DNA from 4 places in the Moritella yayanosii genome. Region 4 is predicted to be linked to each of the others. Evidence: predicted binding sites of a transcription regulator. Region 4 holds the regulator's gene; each other region holds the start of a gene.

Region 1 (8,237 bases), 980 kb from region 4:
TCGTCGGTATGTTCATTGCACGTATTTCTAAAGGTCGTACAGTACGTGAATTCTTGTGTGCGGTGATCTTTATTCCGACGTTAGTGACGCTAGTATGGATGGCGACGTTCGGTGGTATTGCTATTGATCAAGTGGCTAATAAAGTTGGTGAACTCGGTGCCAATGGGTTAACTGATATCTCATTGTCTTTATTCCATGTATACGATGCAATGCCGTACGGTAAAGTGCTGTCAGTATTGTCGATTATACTCGTATTAATCTTCTTTATTACCTCATCTGACTCTGGTTCACTTGTGATCGACAGCATTACATCGGGTGGTAAAATTGATGCACCAGTGCCACAACGTATTTTCTGGGCGACCGTAGAAGGTACGATTGCGGGTGTTATGTTATGGGTGGGTGGTACGGAAGTACTGCAAGCTCTGCAAGCAGGTGTTGTAACAACGGCACTACCCTTTACGTTTGTATTGCTAGTCATGTGTGTCAGCCTAATTAAAGGTCTGAACTCAGAACGCCATTTATACAAGTAAAAACTGAGTTTAAAGTTAAGTGTTAAAACTTAAGTGATAAACACCAACGGCCTCAAATGTATGTTTGAGGCCGTTTTTTGTTCTGGTCAGATCGCAAATCTCAGGTATTATAATTTAAACCATGTGTGTTACGTTATATTTTAGGATATGGGTTATTTTGAATACATATGGAGATATGGATGAAAAAAGTCATTCTAAAAGGATTTATCATCGTCCCAACAGCGGATTTACCTGCGGTGAAGAAAGCCCTCGTTAGTCATAAAGAGCTAACGCGTAATGAACCGGGATGCTTGATGTTTAACGTCACGCAATCTGAATTCAATCTTAACCGTTTCGAGGTGTATGAAGAGTTTATTAATAAGGCTGCGTTTGAGCAGCATCAAGCCAGGGTTAAAGGTTCTGCTTGGGCTAAGGCTACTGTGAATGTACAAAGGCATTATGAATTTTTTGAGTAAGTACATAACCGAATAAAAATGTGAGTTAATACGGAAAAAGGAAGTTCTGATGGACATAGAGGTTTTACTGGTTAATGCTTTTACCGCCAATGGTAAAGGAGGCAACCCAGCAGGGGTAGTGCTGAATGCCGATAAGTTATCTGATGCGCAAAAGCTAGAGATTGCGCAGGCGGTTGGTTATTCTGAAACGGCGTTTGTATCGAATGATGATGAAGTCGATTTTGAAGTGTCTTTCTTTACTACCACCAATGAGGTCGATTTTTGTGGTCACGCAACATTAGCGACATTTTCTATTATGTACCAAATGAACCTGCTTACTGCGGGTGATTATGTACAACGCACCAAAGCTGGGATCTTGCCCGTCGTCATTGATAGTGACGGTCAGGTAACTATGGATCTACAGTTACCTGAGAAGTTAGGTGGTTTTTCTTATCAAGACATAGCCCCCGTTATTGGTATTGATAGCGCAATCTTGGCAAGGACTAACTTACCCATTGAAGTAGTATCAACAGGACTTACAGATCTCATCATTCCGGTCCCTACTGGGCAGTTAGATTTAATTAACCCCACTGATTTAGCCATTACTGATTTTTGTAAGAAACACGATATTGTTGGTTTTCATGTTTTTGAACTTTGTGCGCCTGGTAGTCAATTTACAGCCAGTTGTCGTAATTTCGCCCCTTTGTTCGGGATCCCCGAAGAATCGGCTACCGGCAGTGCCAGTGGTGCGCTAGCCTGTTATTTGGCTGAACATTTACCTTTAGACAATGAGTATATTTTTGAACAAGGCAGGGCGATGAATTGTGCATCTGTGATCACTGTATCTGTTGGTTTTCAGGACGCTAAAATAGCCAGCGTTAAAGTGGGTGGCGTCGCGAATAAAATAGGGACGATGAATGTTGCTGTATAAGCAATAAAAATAGCTATGCTATAGTCGATTTTATTGAACAGCGTTATTTATTAAAAGACTTATTTACAAGGAGTTGTACATGTCACTAGAATCTGCAATTACATTTTTTATCGCGATATTTATTTTTGGTATCACCCCTGGACCGGGGGTTTTTGCGATCTTGGCACGTGCTATGGTTGATGGACCCAAGAAATGTGTCATGCTGGCAATGGGGATGATTGGCAGTGATGTAATTTACCTGATATTAGCCTGTTTGGGTCTTGCGACCATTGCCGATAACTGGTCTGAAGTATTCACTGCTATTCGTTATTTAGGTGCCAGTTATCTGATTTATCTTGGTTATAAAATGCTAAAAGCTTTACCTCAGATTAAAAGTGATATTCAAGCCGAAACCGAAGCACAGAAAGAAGATGCCATGTTAGCGAGTTTTACTCAAGGCTTTTTGATTTCAGCCTCGAACCCGAAAGTGATCCTGTTTTATATTTCATTTTTACCGACCTTTATCGACCTGACCGTGCTAACCGCGCAAGATATTGCGTTAGTGTCGGTGCTGTCATCGATAGCCTTGATGTCTGGGTTAATGTTGATCGCTGTTGGTGCCAGTCGAATGGCGGGTATGCTAAAAACACCGGTGGCACATCAGCGATTAAACCGAGGTGCTGGTAGCATAATGATCGCAGCAGGGGCGTATTTGGCGATAAGTAAATAAGCTAAACTAGCGCACCAATCTGGTGCGCTAGTTTGTGGTAAGCACTACTATCTTGCTTTCAAGCCCATCTAGTACCGTACTCAGACCTTCCTACTACCCTAATTTCCAGTACTTTCCATGCACTTTCCCATGATCTCTGCTTACTTCCCTGCAAGTTGTAGACTTGGCTGAGTTTTTGCTTTAACTATAGTATTGAATATGCGTAAACAAGGATGAACATATGCAGAAGCTAAAACAACTACCCAAGTGGGTTAAAACAACATGTCCTTATTGCGGTACCGGTTGCGGTGTCGAAGCGCAAGTAAATCAAGACAATTCAGTGACTATTCGTGGGGATGAATCACATCCAACCAACTTAGGTAACCTTTGCTCTAAAGGATTAATGCTAGCCGATACCCTCGTCCCTGAAGGACGTCTTACCGAATGTTATATTCGCGGTCAAGTGCAGAGCATGGAAACCACATTAAGTTATGTCGCCTCTTCATTTAACAAGGTGATCGCCGAGCATGGCCCTGACGCAGTGGCATTCTATGTATCTGGTCAGTTACTCACCGAAGACTACTACGTTGCCAACAAATTGATGAAAGGCTTTATTGGCAGCAGCAATATCGATTCTAATTCACGCCTGTGTATGTCTTCTGCTGTTGTTGCGCATAAACGAGCCTTTGGTGAAGATGCAGTCCCTGCTTGTTATGCCGATATCGAAGCCGCGGAACATATTTGTTTAGTAGGTTCGAATTTGGCTTGGTGTCATCCTATTTTATTCCGCCGTATTCAACAGGCGAAAATAGCTAATCCCAATTTAAAAATAACCGTGATTGATCCCCGCCGAACTGACACTTGTGATATTACTGACTTACATTTAGCCATTCGACCAGGTACGGATGTGGCGTTGTATAATGGTTTGTTGGAATTTCTTGATCAGGAAAATGCCTGTGATCTGGCTTATATCGCTGCGCATACCGAAGGGTTTGAAGCAGCACTAAAATCTGCTTATCAATCGACGCCAAGTTGGGTTGAACTGGCGGAATTTTGTAATCTCGAACTTGATACTATGTTAGCCTTTTTCCGTCGGTTTACCGATATAGACAAAACCTTAACGTTATTTAGCCAAGGCGTTAATCAGTCGAGCAGTGGTACCAACAAAGTAAATGCCATTATTAACTGTCACTTAGCGACGGGGCGTGTCGGTAAACCTGGCGCGAGTCCTTTTTCCGTGACTGGTCAGCCGAATGCGATGGGTGGCCGTGAAGTCGGTGGCCTTGCGACTATGCTCGCTGCGCACATGGACTTTACCCCAGAGAGTCATGCGTTGGTCAGTGAGTTTTGGCAGACCGATAAATTAGCCACGCATAACGGTGCCAAAGCTATCGACATGTTTGATCTAGTGCATCAAGGCAAGATCAAAGCCATTTGGATCATGGGCACCAACCCGGTGGTGAGCTTGCCAGATTCGGACAAAATTCAGCAGGCATTATTAAATTGCCCGCTGGTGGTTGTCTCTGATTGTATTGCCAAATCAGATACCATCGCCTGTGCCGATGTATTGTTACCCGCGCAAGGTTGGGGTGAAAAGACCGGTACGGTCACCAACTCTGAGCGCTGTATATCACGTCAACGTGGCTTCTTACCGAGTGTGGGGGAGGCGAAAGCGGATTGGTGGTTGATAGCCGAAGTGGCTAAACGCATGGGCTTTGGTAAAGCATTTAGTTTTGATAGCGAAGCCGATGTATTTGCTGAATATGCGCGGATGACCGGCTTTAAACAAGATAGTTTACCTCGCGGTCTCGATATCGCGGTATTGGCTGAGCAAGATTACCAACTGCATCAACCGATGCAGTGGCCGATCCACGGTGACAAGTCACAAGCGCGATTATTCACTGACGGTCAGTTTTCAACACCGTCAGGTAAAGCTAACTTCATTCCGCTTTACCACAAATCCGCGGCCAGCGAAGTCTGCCAAGATTATCCGATGATCTTAAATACCGGTCGTAACCGCGACCAATGGCACAGCATGAGTCGTACCGGCTTAGCAACCAAGCTTAACGGCCATATGCCCGAGCCTTTGCTGTCGATTAACCCACAAGATCTAAGTGAACGTGGCATAGTTGATGGCAGTTTAGTCGCGGTGGAAAGCGTACAAGGTCAATTATTGGTACGTGCACATGCGACTGTGAGTCAAAATCCGGGTGAATTATTTTTACCTATTCATTGGAGTCGCCAAAATGCCAGTGCCGGGGCAATTTCGAGCTTAGTGGCAGCGCATACCGATCCGTTATCTGGGCAACCAGAAAACAAATATACCCCGGTTAAGGTCAGTGTTTGGTCACATTCGTCCCGTGCCGCGTTATGGAGTCAACGTCGTCTGCAAGTCGCTAAAATATTACCTATGGTGGATTACTGGGTTGAGCGTCGCTTAGAGCAAGGTTTTTTCTATTACCTTGCCTGTGTTGCGGAGCCAGCGACGTTCTTTCAGCAATTAAAATTAGCTTTGCATAATAGTTATATGACCAAGCAAGTCGATTATGAAAATGCGGCGGAACAGAAGTACCGTTTTGCCATGAGTTTCCAAGGTGATAGCAAAGACAGTTTGGATATCAGCTTAATGGTCACCCCTGCTAATGATGTGGATGATGATTCTTGGTTGGCTAGCTTAACCATGCTAACGCCTGAGGTAGGTTTACGTGCAACGCTAAAAGGGGAAGCGGAAACACCGCCAAGCCGCATGATCTGTGCGTGTCATCAAGTCACTGAGTACGACATTATTCAAGCCGTCGAAGCGGGCGCCGATACTGTTGCCGCGGTTGGTGGTTGCAGTAAAGCGGGGACGGGCTGTGGCTCGTGTATACCAGAGATTAAACGGGTAATGGCAAGTTGTGATATTGCTATTACCCTCGTGAGTTAATCTTGATTAATTGCTAATCAGTCAGATTGAGGATCATTAAACAATAGTCAAACTATTGTTTAATGATCGGCCGGCAGTACATAAAAGTAAATTGTCACAAAGTGGCAAGTGCTGCCGAGTAATACGAAGATGTGCCAAATAGCGTGGTTATACGGAATACGTTTGTTGGCATAGAAGATCGCGCCAATTGAATAAGCAAGTCCGCCTGCAATTAACCAATACAGTGCGCTGGTGGCCAATTTACCTAATAACTCATCGCCAGCAAAGACAATTAACCAACCCATAATAAGATAGAAAAACAGCGATACTTTTTTAAAACGTTCAGCCCAATACACTTTAGCGATAATCCCAAATAGCGCCATAGACCAGACCACAGCAAAGATACTCCAGCCGAGTACACCACGCAGTTCAATGAGTAATAATGGCGTGTAAGTACCTGCAATTAATAAGAAAATAGCACAATGATCGAGGGTCTTTAATTTCGCTTTAGTCGCTGGATTCGACGCATAGTGATAAGCACTAGATGCAAAGAATAATAAAAACATCGAGATGCCATAAATGCTAAAACTGGTAATACGCCAAGGATCAGCTTGTTGTATCGATGGCACTAATAGCGCGATAAGTGCAGCGATACTCAGTAAGGCCCCGATGACATGAGACCAAGTATTCGCGGCTTCCTCTTTTACACTGTAAGGCGCTGCGATTGTGTTAGTTGCAGCTATTATCGGTGTCGCACTGTGTGGCATACATGATCCTCTGTTAAGTTATCCTACCAGTTAAGCGTACAAGTGTACGCTTAAAATAATTTGATTTAAAGGCAATAAATGAATTGTATTTTTTTTAGTATTAGAAAATGGTTAAATTAATAAAACTGAGTACTATTATCAATAATATATAGTTAGCGTGTTATTTTATATTTTAGTTTTTTTATTGATACTATTGTAGATAGTTGCAGAGAGTGTATAGGGAATGATGACAAAATTTAAAGGAATACTTAAAAAAGTGATGCGGGGATTATTGATGACAGGCGTTGTTGCTGTTATCAGTCACTTTTATTGGTCAAGACCACTGCAAAACTACCCTGTACTTGATATTCAGATCCAAACATCACTGCAAGATAGGGTAAAGGAAAGTTCTGCGCTGGCGCGGTTTAGTGGTCAAACGTGGACGACCAATGATAGCGGCGACGGTGCTAACTTATATCAAATAAATGCACAAACGGGCCAGGTTATTAAGCAGGTGCACATTAATGATGTCATCAGTCAGGACTGGGAATCGTTGGCACAATCTACAAGTAACCTTTTCATCATGGATTGCGGCAATAATCATGGCACGCGTGATAGCCGCACTATTATTAATGTTGATATTGATACGTTGATACAAGCTAATGATGGCGAGACTATTTCAGCAGTGAGTACCGTGCGTTTTACAATGGCTGATAAGCCTGAAGCAGAATTAACCCGCTATATGCATGATTATGATTGTGAGGCGGCAACAGTGGTTGAGCAGCAATTATGGGTATTAAGTAAAAACTGGGCTGATTTACAAAGTCGCCTGTATCGGATGGATTTAGTCGATATTAGCAATAGCGCAGTGAATGACAGCGTCATTCAAGTCATTCCCTCGCAAACATTGAATGTGGATGGCTTGATCACGGCGGCAGATTATAATGCTGACACGAGGCAATTGGTACTGCTTGGCTATGATAGTAGCTTAATTTACAAACATCCTTTCATTTGGATTATTCCTATTAATAACAAAATCTTGAATTGGGATTTGGCAACGCGCTTTAACCTTGCTCCTTACGGACAATGGGAAAGTATTCTCTGGCAAGGTGATAACCAGTTATTACTCACCGCTGAAGCCGGTTGGGGTAGTGCTGCACGCGTCGGTATTGTGGCATTAAGTTCGTTAACACGATTAGATTAATATCGCGTAAAGGAGTATTCTACTAGCGAAAATTACCGATTTGAGTACGATATATTAGCGGACATGCCACCACCATAGGGGTATAATCCTGCTCATTAAATAGTGCTCAGTGATTACAAAATTAGCTAGGCGCAGTTATGCAAGATGATTTAAAAGACTTTTCACCAGAGCAAACACATCAATATCAAGACTTGATTACTGTTTTTAACCAAACGTTTGCAAGCGAATTTAATACGCAGTTAGCTAAAGGTGATGATGAACCGATTTACATGCCGGCTAACACTGATTTTGAACAATACGTAAGTTGTGCTAATCACCGTATTATTTTTGCTCATGGTTTTTTTGCGAGTGGCATGCATGAAATATCACATTGGTTAGTCGCGGGATTAGCCCGTCATCAATTGGTCGATTTTGGTTACTGGTATATAGCTGATGGCCGTAATGCACAGCAGCAAGCTGAATTTGAAAAAGTAGAAATAGTACCGCAAGCGATTGAATGGATAATTTGTGTTGCCGCTGGATTTTCATTCCGCGTTAGTGCGGATAATTTGGCTGATATTGTTATTGACCGATTGGCTTTTCAACACAAGATCCACAAGCAAGTACAACATTATTTAGAAAATGGCTTATCAATACGCACACAAGCCTTAGTTAATGCGTTACAAGCGTATTACAACACCAAACCGCTGACATTAGCAGATTTTGATTATCGAGGTATGTATGAATGTGAAGCCGTTTAAACTGGGTATTATTGTTAATCCAGTTGCTGGTGTGGGTGGCACAGTGGCCTTGAAAGGCA
Region 2 (8,237 bases), 2.3 Mb from region 4:
CTCGATAAAGCGCAGGTTTTCCATGTAACAATTCCTTAAGAAGGTCATTCAATAGCGACCAGTTATAGCATTGAGTGGTCAAAGTGACAACAGGTTAAATCATCACCGTTGATTTATAAACTGCGACTTATTGTTGATTTGTATCAACTGTTTTTATTGATTTACTAAAATTTTTGAGACGATTATCTAACATGTGGTAAAGTCGCGCTACTAAATATATTAATAGATAAATCTGCCGGGTTAAGACTCGACATAATAAGGAATTCTTTGTGTCATCAACACAACCAGCACATGTCGTCATCATTGGCGCAGGCCCTTCAGGTTCACTTGCTGCTGCACTGCTTAACAAGCAAGGTATCAATGCAACGATCATCGAAAAATCAACATTCCCACGTTTCTCAATCGGCGAAAGCTTATTACCCGCGTGTATGGAATCGCTTAAAAAAGCAGATATGTTTGATACCGTTAACGCTGCAGGTTTCCAATTTAAAAATGGTGCGGCTTTCCACGCCAATGGTAAATATACTGAGTTTGATTTCACCGACAAATATACGGCTGGAGAAGGCACTACATTCCAAGTACAACGTGGACACTTCGACAAATTGCTCGCCGACTGTGCAGAGCAACAAGGCGTCACGATTAACTATGAACACGAAGTTAAAAGCATTGATGTTGAAAGAGACAAACCATTATTAATGGTTCTGGATGAAAACCAACATAGCTATGAAATCGAAGCTGATTTTATCCTTGATGCCAGTGGCTTTGGTCGTGTGTTACCGCGCTTATTAGGACTGGAAGAACCATCAACCCTGCCGCCAAGACGCGCTATCTTTACCCACATTGAAGATAACATTACTGCGGCTCACTATGACCGTAATAAGATCTTAGTTTCCGTGCATCCAGATGACAGTAAGGTCTGGTACTGGTTGATTCCATTTAGTAACGGCACGTGTTCGTTTGGTGTGGTTGCTGAACCAGAGTTCTTTGCTAACTATCCAGATGACCATCTTGAAGCGCTAAAACAATTAGCCCGTGAAGAACACAACCTCGCGGCATTACTTGCACAAGCAAACTATCCTAACCCTTGTGGTTCTATTATGGGTTATTCTGCCAATGTGACTAAGCTGTTTGATCGTAACTTTGCTTTGCTTGGTAATGCCGGTGAGTTTTTAGATCCGGTATTCTCGTCTGGTGTCACCATTGCGATGAAATCCGCTGAGCTTGCAACTGACTTATTAATAAAACAGTTCAACAATGAAACCGTTGATTGGCAAACTGACTATGCTGATACGCTAATGACAGGTGTTAACGCATTCCGTTGTTATGTTGAAGGTTGGTATACCGGTGAGTTCCAAGACGTAGTTTTACACGACAATCCTAATCCGAAGATAAAACAGATGATCTGTTCTATTTTAGCGGGTTATGCGTGGGATGAAACCAATCCTTTTGTCGCAGAACCTGCACGTCGTTTAAAAATTGTAGCAGCGCTTTGTAAGTCATAACACTATTGCGAGCCTTCCTCTGTTATTGAGGGAGGTTTGTTATTCAGGTTCAGTTGCCCAGCACCTATTCTTAAATGGCTCAGTTCCATAATATGGTTGTTACCTGTAAGCCGCCACTAACATTTGCTGAAAATTCAACTTAGCATAGCTTTCTCTAAACCAAGCAAGATAATGTGGTAAATACTTCGTTGCCACACCTCGAATTTTTATATCTACCCAGTCTTCAAAAGGTTAACTACACTTATAAGTATAGCCCACATCTTGATGGAACTGAACGTCTTAAATATATTCACAATTGCAGTTGGTATATATGTAAATCCTGATTTTCATTGTCTGTGTTCATATAATTAGGTATTAAATCAACGAATTCAGCTCCAGACTTTTTTGCCACACTAATACTCGCGGTATTATTTTCAAGGCACCTAAATTCAATAATTTTTGCTTCTGTGTTCGCTAACAAATAAGAGGATAACTGAGCAATGATTTTAACTATAATGCCATTGCCATGCGCACAACATGCGACAGCCAATAACCAACCTCAGCAATACCACTCCCAACTGAAATAGACTTGATACCAAAGACACCACAAACTTGCTCGTTGAATTGTATTTTGAACCATCGCGAGCCTGATAACCCACTATTGATACGTTCTACTATGTATTTATACGCGGATATCTCATCTCGAACGCCATCAACCCAATAGAGATATTTTCCTAATTGGGCTCGGCTGGATTCAACTAAATCTAATATATTTAAGGAATCAGTCACCTCTAGAGGAAGTAACTCGATATTTTCAGTAATACTCAATTTCATATAGCGCGTCCTCATAAACATATCAGTTCAACAACCGGTACGGAAATGTCCTAAATCCTTTATTAACAATACTTTACCAATTTAAAACTGCGAGGTACAAGGATTGTGAACATTTAACTTTTGTTGTCATTTAGATAACTTGTTGTATAAATGACAACAAAAAAGTGTTGTCATTTATACAACAACTTAATTCATTAAAATAATAAACACATGAAAACAACAACTTAAAAACTTGGCACGGCTACTGCTATAGAACAAATACAAACATTGATCTAAATCAATTATTCTCAAAACTGATTCACTAACCTCTACAAGGTAGCTATTATGTTAACGCAACACACTATTGATATTATCAAAGCGACTGTCCCTGCTGTTTCTATTCATGCTAATGATATTACAGCGCATTTTTATCCTTTGATGTTTAGAGAATACCCAGAAGTAAAACGCTTCTTCAACCAAAGCAACCAGGCGGGTAACGCACAGCCCAAAGCACTGGCAAATGCCCTTGTTGCTTATGCCAGTAACATCGAAAACCTAGCGGTATTAGAAGCAGCCGTAAACCGCATTGTTAACAAACACGTGTCACTTAATATCCAGCCAGAACAATACGCGATTGTTGGTGAATGTTTATTAAAATCAATCAAAGCCGTACTGGGTGATGCAGCAACAGATGCTGTGATCGAAGCTTGGGGACTCGCATATTGGCAGCTAGCTGATCTATTAATAGCAGCAGAAGAAGCCGCTTATACAGCCAATGCTGAAAAAGAAGGCGGCTGGCGTGGTGAGCGTGAATTCGCTGTCACAACAAAAGTAGCTGAAAGCGATATCATCACGTCTTTCTACCTGACTCCGACTGATGGCAAACCTGTTACATCATTCACACCAGGTCAATTTATTGGTTTAGTATTAACCATTGATGGTGAAGAAACGCGTCGTCAATACAGCCTGTCTGATGCTCCAAACTCAGAATACTTACGTATCAGTGTTAAACGTGAAGAAGGAGGCACCGTATCTAACTACCTACACAGCCGCATTCAAGCCGGTGATACACTGCGCGTATTAGCACCAGCGGGTGACTTCGTATTAAAAGACAACAACAAACCCGTTGTACTCGTCACTGGCGGCATTGGTATTACACCGGCAATCAGCATGCTAAACAGCTTGAAAGACACAGACCGCCCTATTCACTTTATTCATGCTGCGATGAATACTAAGGTACATGCATTCCGTGACCATGTAACCAACCTTGCAGCTGAAAACGACAACATCAAACCCTACTTCGTTTACAGTGATGCAACAGCAGAATGCAAGCCAGATGCAACCGGTTTCATCAATTTAGCCATGCTTGAAGAAAAAATCGGTGATGATCGTGATGTCGAATTCTATTTCTTAGGACCAAAACCTTTCATGCAAGCAATGAATGGTTTCGCACCCAAATTAGGGATCCCAGCTGAAAATGTGCATTTTGAATTCTTTGGTCCGGCAGAAGATCTAAATATCGACCCAACTGCTTAGTTTTGAAGCAAAGGACTGATATTATTTAAAAAAGACTTGCCGATAATTTGGATGCGGGCTAATATTTGTTTCGTCTTAACGGCATACCAAATTACGCTCGCTTAGCTCAGTTGGTAGAGCGCTAGCTCGACATGCTAGATGTCACAAGTTCAAATCTTGTAGCGAGCACCACATTCCGCGTCCTTAGCTCAGTTGGTAGAGCGCTAGCTCGACATGCTAGATGTCACAAGTTCGAATCTTGTAGGACGCACCAAATAATGAAGCCTTGCTCAATGAGCGAGGTTTTTTTATGTCTAAATTCAGCGTTTATTATATTTGAAGTGCAAAGGTTTTCGTAATACTCATACACTGAAACCGGCTTAGCAAGGTTTCAGTGTAATTTACACCGTAGGCATTAAGCACTTAAATCCTGATGTTTCAAAGCTCAGATAGGCAAGTATGGCTCTCCACCCCGCCGTCCTTCAAAACACATAACTCATTTATAATAATCATTTTTAACTCAGTCACCGCAACAACGTAATCAACATCACCCTGTTGCAACGCTTGATAACCAGGAAAACTTAATCTCAGCTTATTCATTTGCTTATCTATATGCTTAATCGTCGTTACTAAACTTGCGTTAAACTCACTGACCAACTTATCCGCGCTTTGCTGATCAATAACAGACAAGCCTTGTAAGATCCCTGTTTCGCTAGCAAAGTGCTCAGCCAGTGCAAATTCAACATCTTTATACCATTCACGCACCGCTAACAGTGGCGCGACATCGGTATTCAAGCCCTGATGGCAAGTAGCTAAGATCGGCGCTTGTTCAAACAGCTGATCAAAATGTGTTTGCGTATTGACATAACTGATCATGGCTGGAAATAGCATTTGAATGTCATCAAGCTTTAGCTGTTCATTCGATGCAAGCGTTAATGCTTGTTGCTTGGCTTTACGCCATTTGGAGGAGAACCAACGAAACATCCCGGCATTATCCAAACAGCATTGGATCGATTGCAGTGAACTTATAGACCCCAGCGCATTGGTATTCACAAACTGCGCAAGCTGCTTGTTTAATGGTTTTAAAATAGCTAAATGCTGTTGTAATGCCGCTAAACGAAAATCCATTTCATAACAATTAAAACTCTCATCCCTTAACGACCATAATGCTTGCGGCGCACTCTGGATAAGTTGCACCAACACAGCAAGTTGTTCAGTACTGGTTGCAGAACCATGTAAGCAAATTTGTAATTCTGATGGTAGATCTGCTTTTCGCTGCGCGTAGCTATCTTGCAATTGCTGACAGTTCGCTAAAACGGCATCAAGTTCAAGGGTCTGGAATTCAATTGCTTCAAGTGTCATCAAACCCGAAATACCCAAGTCGTTTAGCTGTTTAGCTGCACCAGCATGGGGCTCGTCGTTTAGTGTTTTATCTTGTAGCAAACGACCCATTTCCAACGATGACATTATTTTATCCTACTCAATATGAGGTTCTGCACATTAACCGCCTGTTTAACTTAGCATAATCAACTGCAAATATTTAACAGACTTCAGCTTACCTTATTCCGCAGCGTTAATCGACCTACTTCATCTTACCTGCTATTCGCTATACTATTTAATGATATATCTTGATTTTATAACTGACTGTAGCAGAAGAAAATTCAAGGTTCACACGACAAGAACTAACAAAATAATTAGACCCAGGGCAATTAACACGAAATATAAAGTAACCTCTAAAACTGACATAGTAGTGAATGCTATGAATTAGTTGTTTAAATGTTTATTAAAAGCTGTTTAAATGTTGTCGTTATTGATGATGATTTTAAATTCTAAAAATAAATTCAAAGAAAAGTGGTGATCTATGAAGACAATGCCAATGCTAGACCAGTTCATTCAGCGTCACCAGTTGGATGCAGATTATTTAACTCATGCAGAAAAGTACTTTTCTAGTGCACTACTAAGTATTGTTGCGCACCAAAAACAGGCAAAAAAAACCTTTATCGTCGGTATCAACGGCTGTCAAGGCTCGGGGAAATCAACCCTTGCCGATTATCTTGGCACTCGCCTAAGTAGCGAATTTGACTTAAATGTTGCAGTATTATCTCTAGACGACTTCTATTACAGCAACAAACAACGTAACGAACTAGCCAATCAAATTCACCCTCTATTACGTACCCGTGGTGTTCCAGGAACGCATGATATGGACCTTGCCAAGGCAACATTAGATAAGCTCTGTGCAGGCGCAACGGCGGACTCGCCTGTACTGCTACCACGATTTAACAAATTTTCTGACAACCCTTACCCAAAATCACAATGGCCAATTGTCGATCGTCCTATTGATGTGATCATCTTAGAAGGTTGGTGCCTAGGCGTACAGCCGCAACTAATGAAAGACCTTATTTATCCGATCAACAAATTAGAAGCGACAAAAGACAAATACGGTATTTGGCGCAGTTATGTCAATCAACAATTAAAACAAAACTACCAAGAATTTTACCAACGTATCGATCATTGGTTAATGCTCAAAGCACCTAGTTTCGACAGTGTACAAGCATGGCGATTAGAACAAGAAAATAAACGTCAAACGTTACAACAGAATACTGACCACAAACAACAAGAAACATTTATGACCAGTGCAGAAGTGCGTAATTTCACTGCTTATTTCCAACGCATTACCGAGCAGTGTTTAGCAACGTTACCCAGCCAATGTGATTGGGTATACGAATTAGATAATAAACGTAACATCGTTAATACTACGCAACCTACTTTAACAACATCAGCAACAACTGTAGATTAAAGCGGCTAAATCAGTACCAGAATAACCATATAAACCAGAGACAAACCAGCAAGGCCCATGATAAGTCCAACTCTTGCCATATCTTTGCTGGCAACTAATCCCGTCGCATATGCCAACGAATTAGGCGGTGTTGAAACCGGTAATATCATCCCGAGTGAAGCAGAACACGCCACCACCACCAACATCACCAACAATGACAAATCATCCATTGAAGTCGCGACTGCCGCTGCGATGGGCATTAATAAATTAGCCGTTGCAGTATTGGAAATAAAATTGGCCATTAACCAACACAAGAAAGACATGACTAAGATCACCAACAAGGCCGGCAGCACTGAATAATCAATCGAATTAGCCATGACAGCCGCTAATCCAGTTTTATCTAACGCAATTCCAATCGCAATACCACCAGCAACTAGCCATAATACATCCCAATTAATCAACTTAAGCTCTTCTTTGCCTATGATGCCTGTTAACGTGAAAATCGCCAAAGGCACAATTGCCACAACATAGGTATTCATGCCATGTAAGCCTGTGCTCATCCATAACACAATCGTGAGAGCAAAGGTGATATAAACCACGATTGCTTGCCAGCTCCGCTGGAAATCACCACCGAATTGCAAATGTAAACTGTCACAACTGAATGGGAACAATTTTTGTAATAGCCACCACGCAAACGCTAATAATACCAACACAAAGGGTAGCCCCATCATCATCCAATCCAGAAAGCTGACACTATAAAGATCATTTAAATACTGTAATGCAATCGCATTGGGGGGCGTGCCGATCGGGGTTGCAATACCACCGAGATTGGCAGAAATTGGCACGCACAAGACTAAGGCTTTAATGCCCTTGTCTTCTTTCGGTACTGACATTAGGATTGGACCTAATAATGAAAGCATCATCACAGTCGTTGCCGTATTGGACATAAACATCGAAAACATCGCAGTGATCATCATCAAACCCAGCATGATCGACGCGGGTTTCGTGCCAAAAGGTTTTAATAATACGTTGGCAAGATTGGTATCAAGGGCATATTTGTTCGCGGCAATGGCTAGTGAGAAGCCACCAAGAAACAACATAATAATCGGTGACGAAAAGGCAGCAAAAATATCGTTATAATGCATCAAGCCTTCAATATTAGTAGCAGGGTCTACACCATCATTAAAAAAGCGAAAGCTGTATAAGCCTTGATCAGACAACATCATCAACTCAAGCATGATAATTAAAATTGAAGTAGCAAACACAGGGACAGGTTCGAGGATCCACAGCAGGGCAGCAAGAATAAAAATGGCTAACAATCGATGCTGGATTATAGTGAGGTCATCAAAGGGGAATTGAGAAGTAGGAACGGACAGTAAAAATAGCGGGATCCCAAATGCAATGATTAACTTAACTAACCTCGCCATCAACAAATTTTTTTCAATACTATTACGACCTGGTCCTTTATCTATAGTCATGTTCGTCATTAGCTGTCACCTCACAAGCCACTAATTCACAACATATAAAATACACTTTTTTAGCATTTATTATTCGTTTGTCTATCACATTTTAACGTTATAACCGCATTTTATTAACCATAAAGAGATAGTACTTAATTTATACCGCGCAACTTATCTCTAAAATAGCCTTAT
Region 3 (8,237 bases), 910 kb from region 4:
GTTGGATCAGACGATAACTCGCTCGCTTCCAATACTTGTGTCTGCTCATTATCACTCACATCACTCACATCACTCACATTCGTCGCGTCTACAACGCTACTATCGAGCATGGATAAGCCTGTCATGCTAACGGATGCCGATAAGGCAATATTCGCCCCCTTGGCAGGTAAAGGCAATTCATTACCGTTAGCTTTACCTTGCAACAGCATCGATGATTGCTCAAGACGAGCCAAAAAGTCATCACTGCTTTCATTTTTCAGTGCGCTGTCACCTTGACTCATGACACTTAAGTCATCGCCGGCTATCGCTTCAACTTCAACTTCAACTTCAACTTCAACTTCAACTTCAACTTCAACTTCAACTTCATTAGTGTGCTCTATCCGACCCGCTACAATACCATCATTGATACTCGCGTCAAAACTAGGCTCAGCACTTGGTAGTGTACTATTCTCCGTACTATCCTCCGTACTCTCAGCCGCAATATTCTCAGCACTATCGATGGCTGTTTGTCCGACGATAGAATCTGTTTTATTATCGCTATTAAACAGAGAAAATAATTTTGAAAAGCTGTTCTCAGACGTCAACTCGCCAGCACTCGCCATATCTGCAGCGGTATCGCCTTTGACATTAAGCGCTTGCGATTTATTATTCGCCACTTGTGTATCCGTCATCGCAGTTGATTTATGTAGAGAGAAAATCATAGTTCAAGCCTAAATGTCATCAATAAGAAGTTATAGCAAAATTATAGCAAAATTCACGCCAAGTATAAGTTGGCGTGCGTTTATCGGTTATTTTTACGCTTGAAATATTGGAAGTTAGAAAACTCATCAAGGTCTTTTTGCTCGCGTCGATGCTCGACAAGTTGTGCAGCAATTTTCCGCTTATTCAATAGCAGACCCAATGCATCACGTTTCTTACGAATTTCCATCCAGTCTATATGCTTGTTCTTCACTGTTTGTTGAATATTATCGAGCGCTTGTTTCTGTTCAAACTCGGCGAGTTCTAGTTTTTTCATAAAATTATGATAATGTGCATAACTACTACCTGAGATACCTTCTTCCCCACGTTCCGTAAATTGCTGTAAATATTGTTTACGGTAATCACTTAATTGCTGCATTTGGCTATGATAACGCTCAGCATCTTGTTGGATCAGTGCATAGGCTCTCGCGGCGTCTTTTTCTTGCCTTTCAAGTTGCTCATAAACCCGTTGTAAGGCAGTATTAGCCATTATGTTGACACTGTATCATTTGAGGTTTCCACACCGAGATGCGGTGCGATGGCAGCAAGCATTTCTTCACATTTTGAAAATGGAATAACTTCTTTCATGCCTTGTTGTAAAAATTGATCCATCGCTGGTTTTAAGCGAATTGCTCTATCAATTTTTGCATCCGAACCTTTGCTATAAGCGCCAATGGCAACCAAGTCTTTGTTCTGCTGGTATAACGAGTAAGCTTGTTTGAATCCGCGAGCCGCAGCTTGATGGGAATCAGTCGTCACCATTGGCATGACACGACTAATCGACTTTTCAATATCAATCGCCGGATAGTGTCCCGCATCCGTTAACTCGCGAGACAATACGATATGACCATCGAGGATCGCCCGCGCCGCATCCGCAATCGGATCTTGTAAGTCATCACCTTCGGTTAATACCGTGAAGAACGCTGTAATCGAGCCTTGTTCGTCACTACCGTTACCCGCTCGCTCCACCAGCTGAGGTAATTTTGCAAATACCGATGGCGGATAACCTTTCGTTGCCGGTGGTTCACCCACCGCGAGAGCAATTTCACGTTGCGCTTGTGCAAAACGGGTCAATGAATCCATCAGTAATAATACATTCAAGCCTTGGTCGCGGAAGTATTCCGCTAACGCTAATGATGTTTCGCAACCTTTTAGGCGCATCAGTGGCGATGAATCCGCAGGCGCAGCAACTACAACAGCGCGCGCCAGCCCTTCTTCACCGAGGATCTCTTCAATAAATTCTTTTACTTCTCGGCCACGCTCACCAATTAAACCAACGATGACAACGTCAGCAGTTGAACCACGCGTCATCATGCCTAACAACACACTCTTACCGACACCCGAGCCAGCGAAAAGCCCCATACGCTGACCTTGACCTACGGTGAGCATGGCATTAATGGCTTTAACACCGACATCAAGTGGTTTTGATATTTTTTTACGCGCCAGCGGATTAATACGCTTGGCAGTAAAAGATATGGTTTGTCCGGTAATAATTTCGCCTTTACCGTCAATCGGCTTACCAACACCATCTAATACCCGACCAAGTAGTTCCATACCAACCTGAATACCTTGGGTCTCATTGAGTGGTGTTACTTTTGCGCCTGGAATAATACCTGTCACTTGCTCACTCGGCATTAAAAATAATTTATCACCATCAAAACCGACAACCTCAGCATCCATCAGGCCATTGTCAGTTTCAACAGAGCACAAACTGCCAATTGCAGCGCGACAACCGACCGTTTCGAGGGTTAAACCAACGACCCGAGTCAACTTACCAGCCACAGTTGGCTTGCTGGCCAGTGAATCAGTTTTTAATTGTTGTAATCGACTGAGTAGCTCGGTCATTATGCGCTCGGTTTATTAGCAATAAGAAATTGACGCATCATTTGTTTAATCCGTTGTTCCATTAACAGTTCTACCGAAGAAACTTCGTTATTAATAACTAAATCACCTTGTTTCATCATCGGCTCTGAGATTAATACCCAGCCACGTTTTACACATTCTTCAGTGGCGTAGTATTCATTCATTACGGCCAAATCATCAGGATGCAATTTAATGGTGATTTTTTGCTCAAGAATAGGTAGCGCATCTAGGGCTAATTTTAATGTTTGCAGCAATATATCGTGATTAAATGTCACTTCTGTCTTAATTAATTCTTCTGCTAAGGCTGTTGCAACACGAATTAATTCGTTTTCAACTTCACTATTTACGGCTGCTAAAGGCGCGTGCATTTGCGTTTGCAGCTGCTCCCATACGGCGGCTTTATCCGCTATCTGCTGTTGTCCATCAGCTAATCCTTGGGCGAGTCCTTGCTCTTGGCCTTGCGCTTCACCTTTGCTAAGACCTTCAACTGTGCCGCTCGCTAAGCCATCCTGATAGCCTTGTTCTTTACCTTCATTGTAACCTTCTTCATAAGCCGCTTGTCGTATTGCGTCAAGCTCCTCTGCAGTCATTGGCTGAGGCTTAATCTCTTCTTCGACCGGCTCATCTGTACCCTTACCTTCATACCAGTCATGCTTCATCCCTAGTGCATTAGTATTAAGCACTGCAGCTTGGGTATTCTCAAACTCGGGTAAATACCAATCATCTATTTGATGCTCATCACTCGCAGTAAAAGGCGGGATATTAGACTTTAAACTGTCATTCATAGCCATATCCCATCAACGATCATGTATTTATAAGAAGTCATCACCACCGCCTCCTCCGCCAAGCATTATATCACCACTGTCAGCTAAACGCCGCGCAATAGATAAGATCTCTTTCTGCGCCGATTCCACTTCACTCACCCGAATAGGTCCCATTGCTTCCAGATCGTCTTCCAACATTTCAACTTGACGTTTCGACATGTTTTTAAAGATTTTATCTTTAAGCTGATCATCCGCACCTTTCAGTGCTTTTTGTAATTGATCTTGCGCCACTTCACGCAGTAATGCCTGAATACCACGATCATCAACATCAATAAGGTTTTCAAACACAAACATAAGGTCTTGGATCTGCTGACTGATCTCTTCGTCAGATTCACGAATAGCATCCATTAATTGCCCTTCGATGTTAGTATCGAGGTAGTTCATAATATTGGCAGCGGCTTTCAGGCCACCCATCTTCGCGGCTTGTGCGCCAGATTGGCCCGCGAACTGTTTCTCCATGATCTCGTTTAATTCATGTAACGCGGCGGGTTGAACTTCTTCTAGATTAGCAATACGCAACATTAAATCGATACGAACTTTCTCTGGGAATTGCGATAGAATTTCTGCGGATTGTTCGGGTTCTAGATAAGACAATACAATGGTTTGGATCTGAGGATGCTCATTATGAATAATATTGGCAACCTGGCGAGCGTCCATCCATTTCAATGAATCAAGACCTTTGGCGCCACTGCCCATGATGATTTGATCAACCAGATTACCCGCTTTATCCGCGCCTAATGCTGCCGTTAACGCATTTCGAACAAAATCTTCACTACCAACACCAATATTAGTGAACTTTTGGATATCATCAATAAACGCACGATGCACACCCGCTACTTTCACCTGAGAAAAATCTTTCATTGATGCCATTGCCATACCCAAGCGCTGTACTTGCTTCGGCTCTAACTGACGAAATATCGTTGCCGCATCTTCTTCATTTAAACTCAACATTAAGATCGCAGAACGTTCAATACCATTTAAGGTCGTTGCATCAAATTTTTCTGTCGTTGCTACTTGTTTATTTGAATCAGGCATCTTCTATCATCCATTCTTTAATCACTAATACAGTTAAGTCTGGTTCGTTAGCAACCAGTGCACGAACCGCTTCGAGCAAGTCTTCATCTTTGTGTAAGTTAGGTAACTGTAAATGGCCGCTGCGCATTACAAAATCGGTATCACCTTCGGTATCGGCGGTCAGCAACTGCATGTCTTCATCATTTTCAATCGCACTGATACCTAAATCTAAATCTTCTATATTTTCATCAGGTTCGCTGTTAATTAAGCGTTTTATCATCGGGCGAATAACAGCCATTATTAATATCACAATGACAATTAAGCTTGCAGCAACACGCACGGCACGCCAAAACCATTCTTCTTCCCAAATAGGAATGTCTGCCATCGTGGTTAATTCTGGGCGATTAAATGAGATCGCAACCACTTCTAAGCTATCACCACGATTCACATTAAAACCAATACCACCTTGTAATACACGGCGTATATTAGCAATTTCAGCTTGGCTGCGCGGTTCTCGCACCATCACACCATCGGCGCCAATACTGTTAATGTAATCGATCGCAACAGATACACTTAAACGCTGAATAACACCCGTTTGTGATTTAGTATGACTGATCGTGGTATCAAGTTCATAGTTTCTGGTTGATTCTTTTTGAGATTGGCCAATAGGACGCGCCGCGGCATTACCAGCACCCGCTTCTTCTGGTATATCAGCATCAAGCGGTGGTTGATTGGTTAATGCACCTGGAATGCCTTGATTACCATTACCGAACGATTGACGTTCAAGTAACATCTCACTGCGTACGGCCAGTAAATCGGGGTTAAAGCGTTTTTGCGTCTGCTCTCTCACACTAAAGTCCATTGTTACATCAACTTCAGCGGTATAATTACTCACACCTAAGATCGGAATAAGAATAGAATCAATTTTTGTACGGTACTCACGCTCATGATTTTTTACCATTTCAAATTCGCGTCGGCCTTTTGCAGCCAGCATGTCTTGGCTGCCAGAGTTAAGTAAACGGCCATTTTGATCGGTTAATGTCACCCGTGTTGGTTCTAAACCTTGTACCGCAGAAGCAACTAATTGCACCATAGCGTCAATATGTTCTTGTGAAATAGCCGCACTATTACGCACCGTCAATACCACGGTTGCACTGGGTTTCTTATCGCGCTTAGCAAATACATTTTCTTTCGGGATCGCGAGTAATACCTGTGCTTTCGATACCTGCTTAAATTCTTCTAGTGCGCGTGCTATTTGACGTTCACGACCCAGCTTCAAACGTTCTCGTTCAACCCGCTGACTAACACCAAAGCCCATATCTTGCATTAAGATATCGTCACCTTGTAGTGATGTCGTTGTTAATCCAGCGCGGCGTAAGCGGTGTTTAATGTTTTGGTATTGTTCTACGGATACAGAAACCGTGTCACCATTAATTTTATAATCTATTTTCTCTTGGTCTAAAAAATCGAGTGTTTCAATGAGTTCAGCGGTTTGATACGTACCTAAAGGACGCATTTCAGATTCTTTACCCCAGAGTAAAATAAATACCACTAAGGTTAGCGAGATCGCTAATGCTAAAATTAGAATAATTTGACGTAAAATATCAGCATTGGTGAAAAACCCAAATGCTGAGCTTTTTTGCTCATTCTCATCTAATTGCACTAAATCATTATCCATATCGTTATTACTTACGATACCGGTATTTGAAGCCGTATCAGCCACAGAGTTACTCCTTTACCCGAGATTAAACAGGCATACTCATTATTTCTTTATAAGATTCGATCAATTTATTACGAACCTGTACCGTAGCATCGAATGCTATCCCAGATTTTTGCGATGCTATCATAACATCACTTAGGGATATACTGCGATCACCTTGATCAAAACGGGTGCGTAAATCACCCGTATTTTGTTGTAATCCGTTCACACTATCAATTGCTTGCTGCAACATATCACCAAAACTAGCGGATGTCGTGCTTGGCGCTTTTACCGCGGTCGGATCTGCTTCAAATTTAGTCGCCTGTAACGACATGTTTTGCATTTCAGAGTAAAGATTATTGGCTGCAATGTTCATTGGTTATCCTCGTTGTCATATTTTTGACCTACTTTAATAAAGCAATTGTTATGCCAACAAAAAAACCGCAATTCCAATCAATTGCGGCCTTTAAAGAGACTTACTCGTCATTAAGCGGGGATTTCAATTCCTTGCTCACGCATTTTTGCTAATTTATAACGTAACGTGCGTGGACTAATACCTAATTTCTCTGATACGTCCTTACGAACACCATGACAGCCAATCAAGGTTTCCAAAATAATTTGATACTCTTGTTGACGTAATTCGTTACCTAAAGGCTCATTGGGTAAATTAATGCTGCGCACAGGGACTTCTGCTTTAATATGCAGCTGTTGCGCTTGGCCAGTCGGTGCTATTACTTGCAAATCTCCGGTTATAAAATCTTCTAAAATCAGATCTGCCGCTTTTATTTGCCCATCAACCGTTAAAATCATCGCGCGTTGGATCACGTTGTCTAATTCACGCACATTACCCGGCCAATGATAAATCTGTAACTTCGCCTTAGCGCAATTAAGTAACTCAAGTATTGGAATATTACTTTGCTTGCAGTGCAATTTTAATAAATGCTCTGCTATCGGTAAAATATCACCTTTGCGCTCGGTTAATGGTAACCAAACTAATGGGAATACATTCAGTCGATAATATAAATCTTCTCTGAAGTCACCATTCGCTACAGCTTGTTTCATATTACGGTTACTGGTCGCAATAACGCGTATATTAAGCTTAATGGTTTTACGACTGCCTAAGCGCTCGACTTCACGCTCTTGCAATACCCGTAATAATTTAACTTGTAGCGACAAAGCCATTTCCGAAATTTCATCCAGCAAGATGGTGCCATTTTGGGCTTGTTCAAATTTACCCGGGCACGCTTGTATCGCGCCAGTAAATGCACCTTTTTCATAACCGAACAGGGTTGCTTCCAGCATGTTTTCCGGGATCGCTGCACAGTTAATCGCCACAAATGGACCGTCATAACGCAGCGAATGATCATGAATATAACGTGATAGCACTTCTTTACCTGTACCACTTGGACCAGTAATCATGACAGTGACATCTGATTTAGCGACTTTACGCGCCAAACTTAATAACTGCTCTGTTTTTTCATCACCGTAGCAAGGGGTGCGCTTCGCTATTTTTTGTGGTGGTACATAACGACCCACCTGATTAATCAAGACTTCGGGCGAAAAAGGTTTCCCAATATAGTCCACAGCGCCGTTACGCATTGCCGTTACCGCATCATCAACTCTGGCATAAGCCGTCATTAACAATACCGGTAAATCTGGATACTTTTGTTTAATATTATGCAGTAAGGTTAATCCCGTCATGCCACCCATTTGGATATCACTGACGACCATATCATAGGTTTTTTTACCTAATGCAATGAGTGCGCTTTCGCCGCTATCAACTTCATCACATTCATAACCAGCCATTAATAGGGTATCAACCAAGGCTTCACGAAGACCAAGATCATCTTCAACAACAAGAATTTGAGAATGGGACATACTGTTATCCGCCTATTACCATTGATTGAGGTGCTGCTACACGATGTAGCGGTACGATTATACTAAAATGACTGCCTTCACCTTCAGTTGAGTCTAACTCCAAACTGCCATGGTGCGCTTTAACCACACTTTGTACCACTGCCAGACCGAGACCCGTACCTTGTGACTTGGTGGTAAAGAAAGGTTCTAAAATTTTGACTTGCATATGTTTCGCGATCCCA
Region 4 (8,237 bases):
AACGAGCCCATGAACTTAAAACAGCAAATTACTTTAGAACAAAATAAATTGGAATTAGCCGTTACTCAAGCACTCGATATCGCCAAAAAGGCGGGCGCGAGTGCTGCAGAGGTAGCTATTTCGCGACAAACGGGTTTGTCTGTAAGTACACGCATGGGTGAAGTTGAAAATGTTGAATTCAACCATGATGGCGCGTTAGGTATCTGTGTATACCGCGGTCAACGTAAAGGTAATGCATCAACCTCAGATTTAAGTGAGGCGGCAATTAAAAGCACAGTCGCCGCCGCGTTAGATATCGCCTTATATACTGCTGAAGATGAATTTGCTGGTTTAGCTGACTTTGAGCTGATGGCGTTTGCACCGGAAGATTTAGACTTATGTCATCCGATTAAGATCGAACCTGAGTATGCTATAGAACAAGCTTGCCTGACTGAGCGTTTAGCCTTAGCGAAAGACTCACGCATCGTCAACAGTGAAGGCTCTTTTACCAGCCACAGCAGCATTAAAGTTTACGGCAACAGTCATGGCTTAATTAATGGTTATGCCAGTACCCGTCACAGCATGAGTTCGGTATTGATTGCAGAACAAGACGGCGTAATGGAACGTGATTACGGCTACTCAATGGCGCGTGACGAAAGTAAATTGTGGACGCCAGAACAAATTGCTACCGAAGCTGTTAATCGTACTGTAGACCGTTTAGGCGCGCGTAAGATTGATACTTGTAATGTCCCGGTGATTTTTCATCACGATGTTGCCAGTAGCTTAATGGGTCAACTGGTGATGGGCATCAGTGGTGGTAGCTTATACCGTAAATCATCCTTCTTGCTCGATAAGCTGGGTGAACAGATTTTCCCAGAATGGTTGAACATTCAAGAACGTCCGCACATTAAAGGTGGTTTAGCCTCATCAATGTATGATGCTGAAGGTGTGCGTACTAAAGATTTAGATGTGGTAGAACAAGGTATTTTAAAAAGCTACCTATTAACCAGTTACAGTGGTCGTAAATTAGGGATGCAAACAACCGGTCATGCTGGTGGTATTCATAACTGGAACGTCACCGGCAAAGGCGAAACATTAGACCAACTGTGTCGCCAAATGGGCACCGGCTTGTTAGTGACTGAACTGATGGGGCAGGGCGTTAATATTGTTACCGGTGATTACAGCCGTGGCGCGTCAGGTTTCTGGGTCGAAAATGGTGAGTTACAGTATCCTGTGCATGAAATTACCATCGCGGGTAACTTAACGGACATGTTCAAAAACCTCGTTGCTGTCGGTAACGACGTGGATATTCGCAGTAGTATTCTCATGGGCTCGACACTATTAGAGTCAATGCAGATTGCGGGTAATTAACATTCCCTCGATTTACATGAAAAAGCCTGGGTCATGATGACACAGGCTTTTTACGTTATGGGCTATTAACTTTATTTTTTGCTCTCTACCTTGGTTAAAAAGGTTAACCGTAGACCAGTGTGGCCATGCCTAAGAAGGAAAATAGACCAACCACATCGGTCACGGTGGTGAGCGCCATACCACCGGCTAGTGCCGGATCGATATTGTATTTTTTCATCACCAATGGAATGACCACGCCGGCCAATCCACCCATTGACATATTAATAAACATTGCCCCACCAATGATCAGGCCTAGCGATGGATCGCCCTTCCATAATGAGACTATGATGGCGATGGATATTGCCCAGATAGCGCCATTAAGCACGCCCACCATGGCTTCTTTACCGATTAACCAACGGCTATTGTCGTCACTAATATGACCGACCGCCATACCACGAATAACCAGTGCGAGGGTTTGATTACCAGCAATACCACCCATACTCGGTACAATGGTCATTAAAATGGCCAGTGTCGCGAGTTGTTCTAAAGTCGCTTCAAACATGTTCGAGACGGAGGCGGCAGTTAGTGCGGCAATTAAATTAACCCCCAGCCAAAGTGTGCGGCGTTTGGTACTTTGTAGCACGGGTGCGAAGGTATCTTCATCATCATCCATACCAGCCAGACCCATCATGTCATGCTCGGCATTTTCGCGGATAATATCAACCACGTCATCAATAGTGATACGACCAAGTAGTTTACCTGTGTCATCAGTTACCGGCGCTGAGATCCAGTCATGGCGCTCGAACAGTTTAGCGACTTCCGAGGTATCCATATTGGCCGATAATGTTTCTGCCTGGCGATCCATAATGCTGTTGATGACACTGTTTGGATCTGTGGTTAATAGCATAGATAAAGGCACATCACCGATCAAAAGATCATCTTTATCCACCACATATAAGGTATCAGTGGCTTCGGGTAATTCACCGCGTAAGCGTATGTAACGTAAGATCACATCGACGGTTACGTCTGGACGTAAGGTGATGGTATCGGTATTCATGATACTGCCAGCGGTGTCTTCTGGATACGCCATCGCGGTTTCTAAACGATGTCGATCTTGGGTATCCATTTGGGTAATAACTTCTTGGTAGATACTGTCTGGCAGGCTACGCAGCACATTGGCTAAATCATCAGTATCCAAGCCTTCTGTCGCCGCGACTAAGGATTCGGTATCCATGAGTTTGAGGATACTGGTTTTAGCATCTTCATTGAGTTCATCGAGGATCTCACCTTGCATATCAGAGTCGGTTAATCGCCACAAGACTTTACGACCTGTTGGTGGTGATGATTCGAGTAATAAGGCGATATCACAAGGGGGTGTTTGGTAGAGCATTCGCTTCACGTGAACAAACATACCACTCTCGAGTGCTTCATTCATTTCACTTAAACGTAGGTGTGTACTTTCATGCTCCATCTGTTCTGGCATATGTCGTCCCCATTCTTATTATTCGGCTGCAAGACCTTGCTCGTTGATGCTGTGCAATTCTAGCTTAATCGGTATCTATAATCAGCATTAACAATAAATTATAATAATGAACTGTATTGATTGTTAATGCCATGGCTAAGTGAATACTTAGCTAATTTTATGTTTGTTTTTTTCTAACGTTTGGTGACGAGTCTGTACCACGTAATCTTGCTGTTTAAAGTATTTCGCTAATTTCTCTGCAATGAATACCGAACGATGTTGGCCGCCAGTACAACCAATAGCAACAGTAACATAGCTGCGATTATTTTTTTCCAGCAGCGGTAACCAGGTCGTTAATAGATTTTCAATTTGCAGCGCAAAGCTGATCACTTCCGGTTGTTGACTGAGGTAGTTAATGACCGGTTCATCAAGCCCTGTGTAAGGTTTTAATTCTGGGATCCAATGTGGATTTGGTAAAAAGCGTACGTCGAATACATAGTCTGCATCCATTGGTAAGCCATGTTTAAAACCAAATGATTGGAAGACTAAGACCAGTTGGTTTTTTTTCTTGCCTAAAATACGTTCTTTGATTTGTTCACTGAGTTCATGAATATTAAGCTCAGAGGTATCTATTTTCAGATCTGCAAGTAAGGCTAAAGGACGTAAGCGCTGTTGTTCCATTTCAATTGCTTGCGAGAGTGACAAGTCGTCTTTTGTTAATGGATGCAGGCGACGTGTTTCACTGTAGCGTTTAATAAGGACAGATTGGTTAGTATCCAGAAATAAACTGGTTAGTTCAGTACTGGCTTTTAGCTCCGCTATAATATCGTTTAATTCTTGTTTTTCTTTCGGTAAATTACGTACATCAATACTGACTGCTACTTGTTCAGTTTTGGAATTTAAGGTTTGCAGTAGTTGTGGGAGTAATGTCACTGGCAGGTTGTCTACGCAATAGTAGCCTAAATCTTCAAGTACCCGTAATGCAATTGATTTACCGGATCCGGACTGGCCGCTGACTATTATTAACTTCATTTTTTGTCCTCACATCTGCGCAGCGAATATATCGAGGACAGAGTAAAAGTTAGCTGGCTAATTTTTACTCTGTCCTCGATATAAAATATGTGCTCATTATCCCGCAATTGATTTGGATATGATATGTTTTAATTATGTCAGGAACATGAATACCTAAAGGAAAAGGGTTTTTCCTTTAGGTTATTTGTTGTGGACTAAAATTAATGGCGAATTAATTTTTCTTTATGCTTAATCACTTGGCGGTCGAGCTTATCCAGTAAGCCATCAATTGCAGCATACATGTCGTTATGTTCATGTACGGCAAAGATTTCACCCCCATTTAGATGTATTTTTGCTTCTGCGATTTGCAGTAATTTTTCGACATTTAAGATCACATGAATATTGTTAATGTGCTCAAAATGCCGCTCTAATTTGGAAAACTTGCTATCAATGTAATCTTTCAGTGAATCTGTAATGTCTACATGTCTACCGGTTAAATTAATTTGCATATATGTCTCCCTTATGAAGGTAGGGTGAGTGCTATAAAAGACTCTTGCGCTGATTAGATGGTGGTATGCTCAGTGCTTCTCGGTATTTTGCGATCGTACGTCGAGCCACCTTGATACCTTGAGCAGCAAGTAAATCAGCAATCTTGCTATCACTTAGTGGTTTCATGGCATTTTCTGCCGCCACCAACTTTTTAATTAATGCCCGAATCGCGGTGGATGAACATTCACCGCCATTGTCCGTACTGACGTGACTTGAAAAGAAGAACTTAAGTTCAAAAATACCACGTGGTGTATGCATAAATTTCTGCGTTGTTACCCGCGAAATTGTCGACTCGTGCATTTCGACTTCTTCTGCAATATCATTCAGTACCATAGGTTTCATGGCTTCATCGCCATATTCAAAGAAATCTACTTGGCGTTGAACAATACTCTTTGTTACTTTTAATAATGTCTCATTACGGCTTTCTAGGCTTTTAATAAACCATTTTGCTTCTTGCACATGAGCGCGAATAAACTGCCCATCGCTACTATTACGCTTACCAGTCGACAGATGAGAATATTCAGTGTTCACTCTTAATCTTGGCACAATGTCAGGATTTAAGTCGACTATCCACTGGTTATTTTTTTTCTTGACTAATACATCGGGAATAACATACTGCCCTTCCGACTGATCAATCACATTACCTGGTCTTGGTTCCAAGCTCTGAATTAATTGCATGATCTCTTTAAGTTGTGGTTCTTTTAATTTTGTTTTACGACTTAATTGACGGTAGTCGCGATTGCCCAATAAATCCATATGGGATTGAATTATTTGTTGGCATTCTGATAACCAAGGGGTATTTTTAGGCAAATGTCGAAGTTGGATCAATAAACATTCTTGTAGTGAGCGGGCTGCTACACCGATAGGATCAAAATGTTGAATACGTTTTAATACCGCTTCGACTTCATCTAATTCCAGTTGATCTTCGTTATTATCATCGTGTTCTTGGTGGCCGAGAACCACGCTGTGCAGGATCTCTTCGCAGCTTTGATTGAGATAACCATGATCATCGATGCCGTCAATAATAGCGACGGCAATGGCGCGATCGATATCAGTAAATGGGGTTAATTCCATTTGCCACATAAGATGTTCGTATAAACCTTCGCTGGTTGCACCTTGGTAAACCTGATCAAGTCCATCAATACCGGCACTGCCGCCGCTGTGATTTTGTATTTGTGGGGTATAGACGTCATCCCAATTACTGTCAGTAGGCAGTTCATCAGGGATGGAATCACTGGCGAGGGCATCACTGACTTCGATTTGGCTGCTATCGGTAATCGCGTCATTATTATCCGCGTTATCCGCGTTGTGTGCGTCACTACTTTCTGCATCATTTGACGGCGTGGTGTTGGGATCTTCTTGTTCCAGTAGCGGATTACTGTCTAACGCTTCTTGGATCTCTAACTGTAACTCCAAGGTCGATAATTGTAATAATCGAATAGCTTGTTGTAACTGTGGCGTCATTGCCAGAGTTTGACTCATACGAAGTTGTAATGATGGCTTCATCTAACGACTACTCTCTCTTCCTTAATGCGGCTATGTATCAATATCAAACTATAGTCGGAATTGATCTCCAAGGTATACTTCTTTCACTTTTGCGTTGGATAAAATCTCTTCTGAAGTGCCAGACGCAATTAAGTGCCCATGACTGACAATATAAGAGTATTCACATACATCCAGTGTTTCACGTACGTTATGGTCGGTAATTAATACCCCTAAACCACGGTCGCGCAGATGTTGAATGATTTTTTTAATATCGCCAACCGAGATAGGATCAACACCCGCAAAGGGTTCATCTAATAAAATGAATTTAGGATCAGCTGCCAGTGCGCGGGCTATTTCAACTCGGCGGCGTTCACCACCAGATAAGCTCATCCCTAAACTATCGCGGATATGGGTAATATGAAACTCTTCAAGTAATTCTTCTAATTTCTCTTTTCGCTGAAAACGGCTTAACTCTGGGCGCAACTCTAAAATTGCCATGATATTTTTAGTTACCGATAAGCGACGAAAAATTGAGGCTTCTTGGGGTAAATAACCAATACCTTGTTGTGCACGAATATGCATTGGCTCATGGGTTAATTCTTGGTCATCAATGAAGATTTGTCCATGATCTCGCTTAACTAAGCCAACCACCATGTAAAAGGTGGTGGTTTTACCTGCGCCATTGGGCCCAAGTAAACCAACAATTTGGCCTGATTCAACTTCGAGACTCACATCAGAAACAACTTTACGTTTATTATAACTTTTTGCTAAGTGTGATACTTTTAAACGCGCCATATGAATTTATTTACTCTACTTAGTTTTGTTATTTTCAGGGGTGAAAATGGTGATCACACGATCTGATTCATTATCCCCGCTTTCGGCTATCAATTCTTGTTTGTCAATTTGGTAGATGATCTTGTTACCTTTGACTTCGCTATCAGCCTGACGTAAGCGGGCATTTTTTGTTAACGTTAACCGTTTTTTGCTGAGTTCATAACGGATCTCATTCGATTCAGCATAGATTTTTTTGCCGTCATCAAGCTCTTGATAAAAAGTGGCTACGTTACCTGTCGCTATCATCACTTCAGTACCTTTGCCACCAGGACTTAATACCGTTAGCTTATCAGCATGAATTAATATAGTGCCTTGAGTCACCACCACATTATCATAAAAAATAACGCGGTTCTCTTTAATAAACACTTCTTGACGTTTGGCGTTTACGACAACATTTTCTGCAAAGTCAGACTCTAATGCGAGCGTTGCATTACTCATCAATAATGTTAATAGTAAAATGTTATATTTTTTCATCATTAGTATATATCGCTTTAACTTGCTTAAGGATAGTCAGGTATTCTTGTTTTAAATCACCTTCTAGGCCAATACCAGTTTGGCTAAATAAGGCCCCAGTGATCGTAATTAATTGATCGCTGCTGACCAAGTTTTTGGTCAGTTCTAATTGTAAATAACTGGTGGTGATGACATCAATATAATCATTTTTAGTCATATTCTTGATGATCACATCATTGCGCAGTGTGGCGACATCCTCACTGCTGAAGTTGCCTTCTTTTGCTTGGATCTTCCACGTTGCTTGGGCATTGTCATCATAAAGGATAATAACGGGGTTAGTGAACATTGTCATGCCTAACTCGCCATAATGCTCCATACTATCGGCAAAAATGCGACGTATGATTTTCCCTTCAATACTGAATTCGACACTGCGTAGGACCTCGGCGGTGAAATCAGGCTGATATTCGGTTGAGGTGGTGGTTGTTGACGGTTCATCAGGCGAAAAAAATCGCCAAATACCCAGAGCACACAAAAAGAGGATAACAATCCCCATATTTTGGCGACTCATACCGAGGTGCCGTGTGCTTGGTCTAAAACGCCCTTGGCTAATAAGATCAGATCGGCTAATTCTCTTACTGCGCCAAAGCCACCACGGATTGAGGTGCTAAAATCGGCACCTTTTTTAACCAGAGGGTGGGCATCGGCCACGGCAACACTGAGTCCACAGAGATTCATTACCGGTAAATCAATGACGTCATCGCCGATATAACCGACCTGCTCTGGTGATAAGTTTAATTTTTCGAGTAACATATTAAAGGCGATAACTTTGTTGTCTTGACCTTGATAGATATGTTTAACACCTAAACCTTGCATGCGGTTGGTGACAATCGTTGACTGCCGTCCGGTGATCACCGCCACTTCGATACCCGCATTGAGCAGTGATTTAACCCCAAAGCCATCACGGGTATGGAAAGCTTTTAGCTCTTCACCATTGTTACCCATATACACTCGGCCATCAGAAAATACGCCATCTATATCGCAAATGAGTAGCTTTAATGTTTTTGCTTTGGTTAAGATCTCTTGTGGGATTGGACCATATAATGTGTTGATCATA

Evidence for each region. The regulator sigma-54, encoded in region 4, starts transcription at its own class of promoters, with help from an activator protein. The targets are predictions, from matches to a motif close to GTTGGCACGNNNNTNGNNT.
Region 1: a site for sigma-54 is predicted at 2,767-2,785, ahead of MORIYA_RS20110 (nitrate reductase). Genes of this name have one in related genera too.
Region 2: a site for sigma-54 is predicted at 2,547-2,565, ahead of hmpA (NO-inducible flavohemoprotein). Genes of this name have one in related genera too.
Region 3: a site for sigma-54 is predicted at 6,554-6,572, ahead of fliE (flagellar hook-basal body complex protein FliE). Genes of this name have one in related genera too.

What each region holds. Positions count from the first base shown of each region.
Region 1 is NZ_LS483250.1:4,291,698-4,299,934, forward strand. Features, by position in the region: gene MORIYA_RS20090 (BCCT family transporter) at 1-530, shown strand, start outside; gene MORIYA_RS20095 (putative quinol monooxygenase) at 710-985, shown strand; gene MORIYA_RS20100 (PhzF family phenazine biosynthesis protein) at 1,035-1,895, shown strand; gene MORIYA_RS20105 (LysE family translocator) at 1,975-2,604, shown strand; gene MORIYA_RS20110 (nitrate reductase) at 2,825-5,509, shown strand; gene trhA (PAQR family membrane homeostasis protein TrhA) at 5,569-6,255, opposite strand; gene MORIYA_RS20120 (hypothetical protein) at 6,479-7,438, shown strand; gene MORIYA_RS20125 (elongation factor P hydroxylase) at 7,576-8,178, shown strand; gene MORIYA_RS20130 (ATP-NAD kinase family protein) at 8,159-8,237, shown strand, end outside.
Region 2 is NZ_LS483250.1:977,903-986,139, forward strand. Features, by position in the region: gene norR (nitric oxide reductase transcriptional regulator NorR) at 1-24, opposite strand, end outside; gene MORIYA_RS04365 (NAD(P)/FAD-dependent oxidoreductase) at 270-1,502, shown strand; partial or broken gene MORIYA_RS04370 (IS1595 family transposase) at 1,602-1,730, opposite strand; gene MORIYA_RS04375 (GNAT family N-acetyltransferase) at 1,992-2,315, opposite strand; gene hmpA (NO-inducible flavohemoprotein) at 2,640-3,830, shown strand; tRNA gene MORIYA_RS04385 (tRNA-Val) at 3,926-4,001, shown strand; tRNA gene MORIYA_RS04390 (tRNA-Val) at 4,008-4,083, shown strand; gene MORIYA_RS04395 (hypothetical protein) at 4,248-5,276, opposite strand; gene MORIYA_RS04400 (hypothetical protein) at 5,671-6,606, shown strand; gene MORIYA_RS04405 (SLC13 family permease) at 6,612-8,072, opposite strand.
Region 3 is NZ_LS483250.1:4,220,276-4,228,512, reverse strand. Features, by position in the region: gene MORIYA_RS19775 (flagellar hook-length control protein FliK) at 1-701, opposite strand, end outside; gene fliJ (flagellar export protein FliJ) at 782-1,228, opposite strand; gene fliI (flagellar protein export ATPase FliI) at 1,228-2,583, opposite strand; gene MORIYA_RS19760 (flagellar assembly protein FliH) at 2,583-3,386, opposite strand; gene fliG (flagellar motor switch protein FliG) at 3,414-4,460, opposite strand; gene fliF (flagellar basal-body MS-ring/collar protein FliF) at 4,453-6,162, opposite strand; gene fliE (flagellar hook-basal body complex protein FliE) at 6,185-6,514, opposite strand; gene MORIYA_RS19740 (sigma-54-dependent transcriptional regulator) at 6,625-8,016, opposite strand; gene MORIYA_RS19735 (sensor histidine kinase) at 8,021-8,237, opposite strand, start outside.
Region 4 is NZ_LS483250.1:3,310,090-3,318,326, forward strand. Features, by position in the region: gene pmbA (metalloprotease PmbA) at 10-1,350, shown strand; gene mgtE (magnesium transporter) at 1,454-2,812, opposite strand; gene rapZ (RNase adapter RapZ) at 2,960-3,823, opposite strand; gene hpf (ribosome hibernation promoting factor) at 4,024-4,311, opposite strand; gene MORIYA_RS15385 (RNA polymerase factor sigma-54) at 4,343-5,857, opposite strand; gene lptB (LPS export ABC transporter ATP-binding protein) at 5,906-6,631, opposite strand; gene lptA (lipopolysaccharide transport periplasmic protein LptA) at 6,647-7,147, opposite strand; gene lptC (LPS export ABC transporter periplasmic protein LptC) at 7,131-7,691, opposite strand; gene kdsC (3-deoxy-manno-octulosonate-8-phosphatase KdsC) at 7,688-8,236, opposite strand.